Regions from separate parts of the Paenibacillus sp. FSL M7-0656 genome, predicted to be linked through region 1. Evidence: a T-box and tRNA genes for the amino acid it is inferred to sense, from the RefSeq annotation. Region 1 holds a T-box; the other regions hold tRNA genes.
The links. The T-box of region 1 lies ahead of tyrS (tyrosine--tRNA ligase). A T-box ahead of a tRNA ligase gene usually reads a tRNA of that ligase, here a tRNA-Tyr.
Positions count from the first base shown of each region.

Region 1 (3,248 bases):
GTGTTACGTTCTAATTCTTGGAAACTACGATTGTAGTTTAACCAGGCTGTAGTTCTTCTTACCTTTACGAATAATGATGAATTTACCGCCGATGGCATGCTCTGCCGAGACTGTGAATTCAAGCTCCGTGATTTTCTCACCGTTCATGGAGATCGCGCCTTTAGTGACATCCTCACGCGCCTGGCGTTTGGATGGCTCCAACCCCAGATCTACGAGCCAGTCGACGATATTTTTCGCTTCGCCGTCCGTTTCGAATGTTGGCATTTCCTTGAAACCCTGCTCGATTTCATCTGCTGTTAGGGAACGGATATCACCACTGAACAGCGCCGCTGTAATACGTTTAGCCTGTTCGAGCATTTCTTCGCCGTGAACGAATTTTGTCATTTCTTCCGCGAGTGCTTTCTGTGCTTCACGTCTGTGCGGCTCTGTCTCTACCTTTTCAGCCAAAGCTTCGATTTGTTCTTTGCTGAGGAAAGTAAAGTATTTCAAGTATTTAATGACATCACGGTCATCTGTATTCGCCCAGAACTGGTAGAACTCAAATGGTGTTGTTTTGTTCGGGTCAAGCCAGATTGCGCCGCCAGCTGTTTTACCGAATTTCGTACCGTCTGATTTGAGCATGAGTGGAATGGTCAGACCGTAAGCCTTCGCTTCAGATCCTTCTTTTTTACGAATCAGATCGAGACCACTTGTGATGTTACCCCATTGATCCGAACCACCGATTTGAAGCTGTACATCTTCGTTCTGGAACAGGTGCAGGTAGTCAAGTGATTGAAGGATCTGGTAGGAAAACTCGGTGAACGAGATTCCGCCTTCCAGTCTGCTCGCAACCACATCCTTAGCCAACATTGTGTTAAGGTTAAAGTTTTTGCCGTAGTCACGCAAGAATTCAATCACATTAATTTTGTGTGTCCAATCGTAGTTGTTCACCATGCGAACCTGATTATCACCGTCTGTTACAAACAACTTCTTCATCTGCGCTGTCAGTGCATCCACATTCTCCTGCACTTGCTCCATCGTTTGCAAAGAACGCTCTGCCTGCCGACCACTTGGATCACCAATCGTTCCTGTAGCTCCACCTATCAAAATAACCGGACGGTGTCCTGCCAGTTGAAAACGTTTCAGCATCATGAATGGAATGAGATGTCCGATATGCATGCTGTCCCCCGTAGGGTCAACGCCGCAGTACAATGAGATTGATTTGGTTTCAGTCAACTCACGCAGTCCCTCTGCATCTGTCTGCTGGTTAATGGCGTCACGCCACTGTAGTTCATCAATAATATTCATCATGTGTATAACCCCTTTTCTATCCTCAAGATTCAGTCATGATCAACGTTAAATTACGAAATTACACGCTGGAACGGCTTTTTTGGACACAAAAAAATCGCCTCCTTGTCTTCATTAAGACACAGGGACGATTATCATAACCGTGGTACCACCCAAATTGCATGGACAACACGTGACCTTAACACGTTATCCATACCACTTTTGGCAATATATCGTTTGCCCATCCGCTTGGCATTACCCAAGTACTCCAGAGTGTAATTCGCAGCCCTTGTATGTATCAGGTTCCATCAACCCCTGACTTTCTGTAACAGGGACAAAGCCGCTACTGCGCTCTATCAACGTGATTCATGTATTCAATTTATAGCAAGTATAGCCGAACGTTTCAGTCATTGCAAGACCAAGTATTAATCTTCGAACAGAACAACGGATGCATAGTTGAAACCAGATTATATAATCATCATGTTCAATTTTCCGTGATAATAACCATAGGCTTTCTCCGCGATCTGATCCTCATTGTTCCAAAACTTCTGATCCAGCGCATCTAACTGCTGCTCTTGTTCCTTTGTCAGGAATTTAGGAATATCCCACAGTTCAGTAAGCCTTTCATCCTCTTTCAGATGCTCAATGCAGCCGTATGCTGACGTTATAATCTCCACGACTTGAGTCGCACCAATGATATGTAATGCCCGCAACGCGTAACGGTATACCTCTTCCCCCCAGTTACAGAAAAACTGTATAAAACCGCCATTAAAGACATCCGCCTCTAATAGCCATAAAGCAGCAATGTCCTGCTCGTTCGAAGTCAACGATGCCCAGCCCTGTTCAGATTCATTCTTTTTTTCGACAAATAGCACAGCATAGTCATACCATACATCATTAATATCTTGCTCGCTCATGTAACACACCTCACTTTTCTTTATGCCATGCCCTCTAACTCCTGACGTTTACCCGTCTGATGCCAATGTAAATACGGATCACCGATCTGCTGGAAGGCTTCCTGAACACTCCTGTTCAGGTCCTTCATCACTTCATTTGTATAGTTCAAATGCGTCTCTTTATTATCCACGCCATGTCTTTCCAACAACCCTACATGCGTCGCGGTGAAAATAATATCCTCCAGCAACCAATAGATGACTTCATCCGGCTGTTTCACCCGTTTCTCCAATGAGACGAGACCACGTTCGTATATTCGAACGATATACGCATCTTCTCCAGTCTCTACATAAGGCACCCCATCCCATTTAAAATTCTCAAACAAGCGGTTAACATAGTTCTGCATCTGTTCCCTAGGGAAAGATGCACGCTCTAAAAGCTGTAAAAGGATGTCTGCCAATTGTTGTTTGCTTAACATGTTGGACATGAATGCACCTGCCTCTATAAAGTAACATCGATGACAGAATGAAAAAATGAAAAAGCTGCCCAAGGCAGCCTCTTCATATTTATTCCTACTGTTCAATCAGGTCCCACAAAAAGTCTGATACGAAGTATTGCACTGTGCTGGTAGTTCGGCATATTCAGCCTGCTCAGGTGAGTGCGCGAACGGGTCTGAAAGAACTGCCAAAAGCTTCTCCATCACGCTAAGGTCTCCGTGATTCTCCGCTTGCTCAAGGGCTTCCTCGACCCGATGATTTCGGGGAATGACGGCTGGATTGCTTGTTCTCATCAACTGTCGAGAGACTTCCTTCTCCTCTTGCTGTCTGTCCAATCTTGCTTGCCACCGCTCATGCCATTCAGCAAATTCTGTCGTGCCAAACAAAGCTGTCCCTTCCATTGTATCAAAGGTCAAAGCCAGGAACGTATTGGTGTAATCTGCACTATGCTTCTCCATAAGTTCAAGAAGCTCCTTGATCAGCGCTTCATCTTCGGCCTCTTCATCCAACAAGCCCAGTTTGGCACGCATTCCCTTGAGCCAATGATGATGGTACAATTCAGAAAATTGTGCAATAGCATCCTGAGCGAGC
Region 1 covers NZ_JBBOOT010000001.1:160,627-163,874, reverse strand. Annotated here, with positions in the region: gene tyrS (tyrosine--tRNA ligase) at 25-1,287, opposite strand; T-box leader at 1,408-1,635, opposite strand; gene MHI01_RS00650 (DMP19 family protein) at 1,734-2,183, opposite strand; gene MHI01_RS00645 (Imm63 family immunity protein) at 2,204-2,647, opposite strand; gene MHI01_RS00640 (protein adenylyltransferase SelO) at 2,744-3,248, opposite strand, start outside.

Region 2 (3,248 bases), 5.2 Mb from region 1:
GTTGTGATGCTTCCTAGTGTCATCTTAGACGTTAGACTACATTGTCTCCGTCTCAATTCCTGATTATCATTACACGTGCCACGCTTATGTGATTTATCGCTTATCCTTAGTGCGAACTGTTTTCATATTGGGCTGTTCAAGTTGAATTAGAATTTTACCAAATCTTCCTCCACGTGAGAAGGTCACCGTACTATCCTTGTACGTATCCCTAATGTACTTCTCAGCCAGTCTGAGAGAATCTTCATCCGATGGTAACTCATACGTATTAAGCCATTCTGGCAGCTGCTCGATAATCTCTTCCACCGGTACTTCAAATGAATTAACTTCTCTCGTAATAATCATCGTATAAGAATAACCCCTCAAATACAGCAACTGTTGGATATACCCCATATCACCGGCCTTGTATGAAGAAGTTACCCCCAGTACATCCTTAAGTTCATCCATTAGTGTGTGTTCCTTCTGTCCCGCCATAGTACTTATATACACATACTTCCGGGCACAATTGATCGCTTGCTCAATCGTTTCCCAATCCGACATCGCTGGACACATGGATGCAAATGCAAAGTCATATTTCTTCTCCCAGCCTTTATCCTGAATAGAGATTTCCTCATATCGTTCGTTTACGATTTCGATTTTGGATTCCAGAGCTGGAGGTATCGTCTCTTTCATAAGGGAGACAAGCAACTCAGAAGGCTCAACTGCCGTCACACTTGCCCCCTTTTCCGCAAAAGGAATGGTAAATATGCCTGAGGCTGCTCCAATGTCCAAAATGGATAATCCTATGAATTCCACACCCTGGTTTTCAATCCAGCCCATAATGCGTTCAGAACGCTGCTTTCCTTCTTCAGTGAACGACTGTGCATGATAATCCCTGGCCCATCGCTCAAATGCTTCTTCTGTATTAGAGGGGACGCTTTTCTTCTTATATTTTGAACTTCTCGGACGATTCTTCCATGCCTCTTCCCATACAGAAAGATCAAATAACAGATCGGTATCCGATACATTTTTTCCATTAGTCACTCTACTTCACTCCTTCACATTAAAGACTTTACTTATCTACAATATACTGAATATAATCATACGTCAATCTTTATTAACATCCATCTTCTCTTACTCTAGATTTTCTTACTGCACATAAATCGTTTCATATAAAATAAAAATAGCCCTACACATTGCATAAGCAACATGTAGGGTTATTCAATATACCGGCGAGAGGACTCGAACCTCCACGGTTTCCCACTCGATTTTGAGTCGAGCGCGTCTGCCATTCCGCCACGCCGGCATATGCTGGAGGCGCCACCCAGATTCGAACTGGGGATAAAGCTTTTGCAGAGCTGTGCCTTACCACTTGGCTATGGCGCCATATTTTGGAGCGGACGACGGGAATCGAACCCGCGACCCTCGCCTTGGCAAGGCGATGCTCTACCGCTGAGCCACGTCCGCATAATGGCTGGGGATATAGGATTTGAACCTATGCATGACGGAGTCAAAGTCCGTTGCCTTACCGCTTGGCTAATCCCCAATAAAAAATAAAAAAACAAAGGGGCGATCGAGGGGAATTGAACCCCCGAATGCCGGATCCACAAACCGGTGCGTTAACCACTTCGCCACGACCGCCATAAAAGGTTAATTTCTAAAAAGTTAATTGGCAGGGGCAGCAGGAATTGAACCCACACCAACGGTTTTGGAGACCGTTGTTCTACCTTTAAACTATGCCCCTAAAAACTGGTGGAGGATGATGGATTCGAACCACCGAACCCGTACGGGAGCAGATTTACAGTCTGATGCGTTTGGCCACTTCGCTAATCCTCCAGGATTACATGGTGCCGGCGAGAGGACTTGAACCCCCAACCTACTGATTACAAGTCAGTTGCTCTACCAGTTGAGCTACACCGGCATATTAAATTATTTTAAAAATGGTGGCTCGGGACGGAATCGAACCGCCGACACGAGGATTTTCAGTCCTCTGCTCTACCGACTGAGCTACCGAGCCATAATAAAGTCTAATCTTAATTCCTTACACTTTATATAGGGCATCAGTGCCATACAGCAGATGTAGTGAACAGTTTGCCTCATGTAAAGATTAAATGGCGGAACCGACGGGATTCGAACCCGCGATCTCCTGCGTGACAGGCAGGCATGTTAGGCCAACTACACCACGGTTCCAGATCACTTTCTCAAAGGAAAGTATAATTGCGGGGGCAGGATTTGAACCTGCGGCCTTCGGGTTATGAGCCCGACGAGCTACCGGGCTGCTCCACCCCGCGTCGTTATAAAGTTTATATGGTGGAGGCTGAGGGGATCGAACCCCCGACCCTCTGCTTGTAAGGCAGATGCTCTCCCAGCTGAGCTAAGCCTCCGAACAACACATTTATGATCATACCATAATCTTGTTGTAAAAATCAACTTCTTTTTTTGAAGTTATTATGACCCGTAGGGGATTCGAACCCCTGTTACCTCCGTGAAAGGGAGGTGTCTTAACCCCTTGACCAACGGGCCTTAATATTATGGCGGAGAGAGAGGGATTCGAACCCTCGAGACGCTTGTGACGCCTACACGATTTCCAATCGTGCTCCTTCGGCCAGCTCGGACACCTCTCCATATGGCTCCCCGAACAGGGCTCGAACCTGTGACAACTCGATTAACAGTCGAGTGCTCTACCAACTGAGCTATCAGGGAATATGCTTCAGAGATCGTTCTCTGAAAACTAGATTCGAAACGAAACACGCGAATGACAACTTGCTATTGGATAAGCCCTCGACCGATTAGTACTGGTCAGCTCCATGCATTGCTGCACTTCCACCCCCAGCCTATCTACCTCGTCGTCTTCAAGGGGTCTTACATACTGGGAAATCTCATCTTGAGGGGGGCTTCACGCTTAGATGCTTTCAGCGTTTATCCCGTCCGTACATAGCTACCCAGCGGTGCTCCTGGCGGAACAACTGGTACACCAGCGGTACGTCCATCCCGGTCCTCTCGTACTAAGGACAGCTCCTCTCAAATTTCCTACGCCCACGACAGATAGGGACCGAACTGTCTCACGACGTTCTGAACCCAGCTCGCGTACCGCTTTAATGGGCGAACAGCCCAACCCTTGGGACCTACTTCAGCCCCAGGATGCGATGAGCCGACATCGAGGTGCCAAACCTCCCCGTCGATGTGGACTCTTGGGGGAGATAAGCCTGTTATCCCCAGGGTAGCTTTTATCCGTTGAGCGATGGCCCTTCCATGCGGTACCACCGGATCAC
Region 2 covers NZ_JBBOOT010000001.1:5,397,511-5,400,758, reverse strand. Annotated here, with positions in the region: gene MHI01_RS23760 (class I SAM-dependent methyltransferase) at 94-1,020, opposite strand; tRNA gene MHI01_RS23755 (tRNA-Leu) at 1,204-1,282, opposite strand; tRNA gene MHI01_RS23750 (tRNA-Cys) at 1,289-1,362, opposite strand; tRNA gene MHI01_RS23745 (tRNA-Gly) at 1,369-1,443, opposite strand; tRNA gene MHI01_RS23740 (tRNA-Gln) at 1,448-1,522, opposite strand; tRNA gene MHI01_RS23735 (tRNA-His) at 1,545-1,617, opposite strand; tRNA gene MHI01_RS23730 (tRNA-Trp) at 1,647-1,720, opposite strand; tRNA gene MHI01_RS23725 (tRNA-Tyr) at 1,727-1,812, opposite strand; tRNA gene MHI01_RS23720 (tRNA-Thr) at 1,822-1,897, opposite strand; tRNA gene MHI01_RS23715 (tRNA-Phe) at 1,918-1,993, opposite strand; tRNA gene MHI01_RS23710 (tRNA-Asp) at 2,089-2,166, opposite strand; tRNA gene MHI01_RS23705 (tRNA-Met) at 2,194-2,267, opposite strand; tRNA gene MHI01_RS23700 (tRNA-Val) at 2,285-2,360, opposite strand; tRNA gene MHI01_RS23695 (tRNA-Glu) at 2,428-2,499, opposite strand; tRNA gene MHI01_RS23690 (tRNA-Ser) at 2,509-2,600, opposite strand; tRNA gene MHI01_RS23685 (tRNA-Asn) at 2,604-2,679, opposite strand; rRNA gene MHI01_RS23680 (23S ribosomal RNA) at 2,746-3,248, opposite strand, start outside.
Region 2: it has a tRNA-Tyr gene. The T-box ahead of tyrS (tyrosine--tRNA ligase) is inferred to sense a tRNA for this amino acid. The anticodon was not compared.

Region 3 (3,248 bases), 3.7 Mb from region 1:
GCAGCTTGATATTGAATTTGGGTACGATCTGTACAGGATAGGTGGGAGCCTTTGAAACGTGAGCGCCAGCTTGCGTGGAGGCAACGTTGGGATACCACCCTGATCGTATCTAGGTTCTAACCTGGTACCGTAATCCGGTGCGGGGACAGTGTCAGGTGGGCAGTTTGACTGGGGCGGTCGCCTCCTAAAGAGTAACGGAGGCGCCCAAAGGTTCCCTCAGAATGGTTGGAAATCATTCGAAGAGTGCAAAGGCATAAGGGAGCTTGACTGCGAGACCTACAAGTCGAGCAGGGACGAAAGTCGGGCTTAGTGATCCGGTGGTACCGCATGGAAGGGCCATCGCTCAACGGATAAAAGCTACCCTGGGGATAACAGGCTTATCTCCCCCAAGAGTCCACATCGACGGGGAGGTTTGGCACCTCGATGTCGGCTCATCGCATCCTGGGGCTGAAGTAGGTCCCAAGGGTTGGGCTGTTCGCCCATTAAAGCGGTACGCGAGCTGGGTTCAGAACGTCGTGAGACAGTTCGGTCCCTATCTGTCGTGGGCGTAGGAAATTTGAGAGGAGCTGTCCTTAGTACGAGAGGACCGGGATGGACGTACCGCTGGTGTACCAGTTGTTCCGCCAGGAGCACCGCTGGGTAGCTATGTACGGACGGGATAAACGCTGAAAGCATCTAAGCGTGAAGCCCCCCTCAAGATGAGATTTCCCAGTATGTAAGACCCCTTGAAGACGACGAGGTAGATAGGCTGGGGGTGGAAGTGCAGCAATGCATGGAGCTGACCAGTACTAATCGGTCGAGGGCTTATCCAATAGCAAGTTGTAAATCGCATGTTTCGTTTCGAATCTAGTTTTCAGAGAATGATCTCTGAATGTAAGCTAAGCTACGCGTTTGGTGGCGATGGCGGAGGGGTTCCACACGTACCCATCCCGAACACGACCGTTAAGCCCTCTAGCGCCGATGGTACTTGGACCGCAGGGTCCTGGGAGAGTAGGACGCCGCCAAGCGATTTCCCTTTGGGGTATTTTTTTTGCCCCCCTTGCCAAGGAATAAGGGATATATATTAGGGCCCTTAGCTCAGTTGGTTAGAGCGCACCTCTGATAAGGGTGAGGCCGGTGGTTCGAGTCCACCAGGGCCCATAGCAAGACCACAACAAGAAATACACAGTGTATGGGGCCATAGCTCAGCTGGGAGAGCGCCTGCCTTGCAAGCAGGAGGTCAGCGGTTCGATCCCGCTTGGCTCCACCATTCCCTGATAGCTCAGTTGGTAGAGCACTCGACTGTTAATCGAGTTGTCACAGGTTCGAGCCCTGTTCGGGGAGCCAGTAAGGCCCGTTGGTCAAGGGGTTAAGACACCTCCCTTTCACGGAGGTAACAGGGGTTCGAATCCCCTACGGGTCATATTATGGAGGCTTAGCTCAGCTGGGAGAGCATCTGCCTTACAAGCAGAGGGTCGGGGGTTCGATCCCCTCAGCCTCCACCATATAAACTTTATAACGACGCGGGGTGGAGCAGCCCGGTAGCTCGTCGGGCTCATAACCCGAAGGCCGCAGGTTCAAATCCTGCCCCCGCAATTATACTTTCCTTTGAGAAAGTGATCTGGAACCGTGGTGTAGTTGGCCTAACATGCCTGCCTGTCACGCAGGAGATCGCGGGTTCGAATCCCGTCGGTTCCGCCATTTTTTTAATGTAGTAAGGCTCGGTAGCTCAGTCGGTAGAGCAGAGGACTGAAAATCCTCGTGTCGGCGGTTCGATTCCGTCCCGAGCCACCATTTATAACACCATGTAATACGCCGGTGTAGCTCAACTGGTAGAGCAACTGACTTGTAATCAGTAGGTTGGGGGTTCAAGTCCTCTCGCCGGCACCATGTAATCCTGGAGGATTAGCGAAGCGGCCAAACGCATCAGACTGTAAATCTGCTCCCGTACGGGTTCGGTGGTTCGAATCCATCATCCTCCACCAGTTTTTCTATGAGTCATTAGCTCAGTTGGTAGAGCACCTGACTTTTAATCAGGGTGTCGAAGGTTCGAGCCCTTCATGACTCACCATTATATGCGCGTGTGGCGGAATTGGCAGACGCACTAGACTTAGGATCTAGCGTCTTTGACGTGGGGGTTCAAGTCCCTCCACGCGCATCCTTTATTTGCGGAAGTGGCTCAGCGGTAGAGCATCGCCTTGCCAAGGCGAGGGTCGCGGGTTCGATTCCCGTCTTCCGCTCCAATATTTTGCGCCCTTAGCTCAGCTGGATAGAGCGTTTGACTACGAATCAAAAGGCCGGGAGTTCGAATCTCTCAGGGCGCGCCATTATAACTTCATATTTTGCCGGCGTGGCGGAATGGCAGACGCGCTCGACTCAAAATCGAGTGGGAAACCGTGGAGGTTCGAGTCCTCTCGCCGGTATAGATAACGGGATGTAGCTCAGCTTGGTAGAGCACCTGGTTTGGGACCAGGGGGTCGCATGTTCAAATCGTGTCATCCCGATTGTTTGTTATGCGGGTGTAGTTCAATGGTAGAACTTTAGCCTTCCAAGCTAATAGCGTGGGTTCGATTCCCATCACCCGCTTAAATATTGAAAAGAAAGAGATGGTACTCACCGTCTCTTTCTTTTTTTGCATTCACAGGCATATTGATCATAATTGTATGCAAAGATCACGGACTATATGGCTGATTAGCATGTACCAACATGTATCCCATCCTCACGATATATTTCCCCCTTTTTTAAGTCTGTTCTTAGTCATTTTTTAAGTGTACGAATAGAGAAGGTCTAACACATGTTCGAACACAAGAATATCTTTTCTTTATCACAATTTATAAAAACGCTTACAAAAATAGCTTGCGTAAATCATTAACCTGTAATACCATATCAATTAAGCGCTTAACCTTTAGGGGTAAGGCGCTTAAACTTAACGTAGATTAAGCGCTTAACCCGTAAAGGAAAGGACGGCGATCAATTCATGAATACAATTCGACTAACGATGGCTCAGGCACTGCTTCGATACCTGGATCAGCAATATATCTCGGTTGACGGGGTGGAAACCAAGTTTGTGAAGGGAATCATCGGTATTTTTGGACATGGCAATGTAACAGGCATTGGAGAAGCGCTGGAGCGCAGTCCGGGAAGCCTGACGTATATGCAAGGCAAGAACGAACAAGGCATGGTGCATACGGCAGCGGCTTATGCCAAGCAGAAGAACCGTAGACAGATCTATGCATGTACTACATCCATTGGACCTGGTGCTTTGAATA
Region 3 covers NZ_JBBOOT010000001.1:3,889,086-3,892,333, reverse strand. Annotated here, with positions in the region: rRNA gene MHI01_RS17305 (23S ribosomal RNA) at 1-812, shown strand, start outside; rRNA gene rrf (5S ribosomal RNA) at 891-1,007, shown strand; tRNA gene MHI01_RS17295 (tRNA-Ile) at 1,067-1,140, shown strand; tRNA gene MHI01_RS17290 (tRNA-Ala) at 1,174-1,249, shown strand; tRNA gene MHI01_RS17285 (tRNA-Asn) at 1,251-1,326, shown strand; tRNA gene MHI01_RS17280 (tRNA-Glu) at 1,331-1,402, shown strand; tRNA gene MHI01_RS17275 (tRNA-Val) at 1,409-1,484, shown strand; tRNA gene MHI01_RS17270 (tRNA-Met) at 1,502-1,575, shown strand; tRNA gene MHI01_RS17265 (tRNA-Asp) at 1,603-1,680, shown strand; tRNA gene MHI01_RS17260 (tRNA-Phe) at 1,698-1,773, shown strand; tRNA gene MHI01_RS17255 (tRNA-Thr) at 1,794-1,869, shown strand; tRNA gene MHI01_RS17250 (tRNA-Tyr) at 1,879-1,964, shown strand; tRNA gene MHI01_RS17245 (tRNA-Lys) at 1,975-2,050, shown strand; tRNA gene MHI01_RS17240 (tRNA-Leu) at 2,057-2,137, shown strand; tRNA gene MHI01_RS17235 (tRNA-Gly) at 2,148-2,222, shown strand; tRNA gene MHI01_RS17230 (tRNA-Arg) at 2,230-2,306, shown strand; tRNA gene MHI01_RS17225 (tRNA-Leu) at 2,324-2,402, shown strand; tRNA gene MHI01_RS17220 (tRNA-Pro) at 2,410-2,483, shown strand; tRNA gene MHI01_RS17215 (tRNA-Gly) at 2,495-2,565, shown strand; gene iolD (3D-(3,5/4)-trihydroxycyclohexane-1,2-dione acylhydrolase (decyclizing)) at 2,957-3,248, shown strand, end outside.
Region 3: it has a tRNA-Tyr gene. The T-box ahead of tyrS (tyrosine--tRNA ligase) is inferred to sense a tRNA for this amino acid. The anticodon was not compared.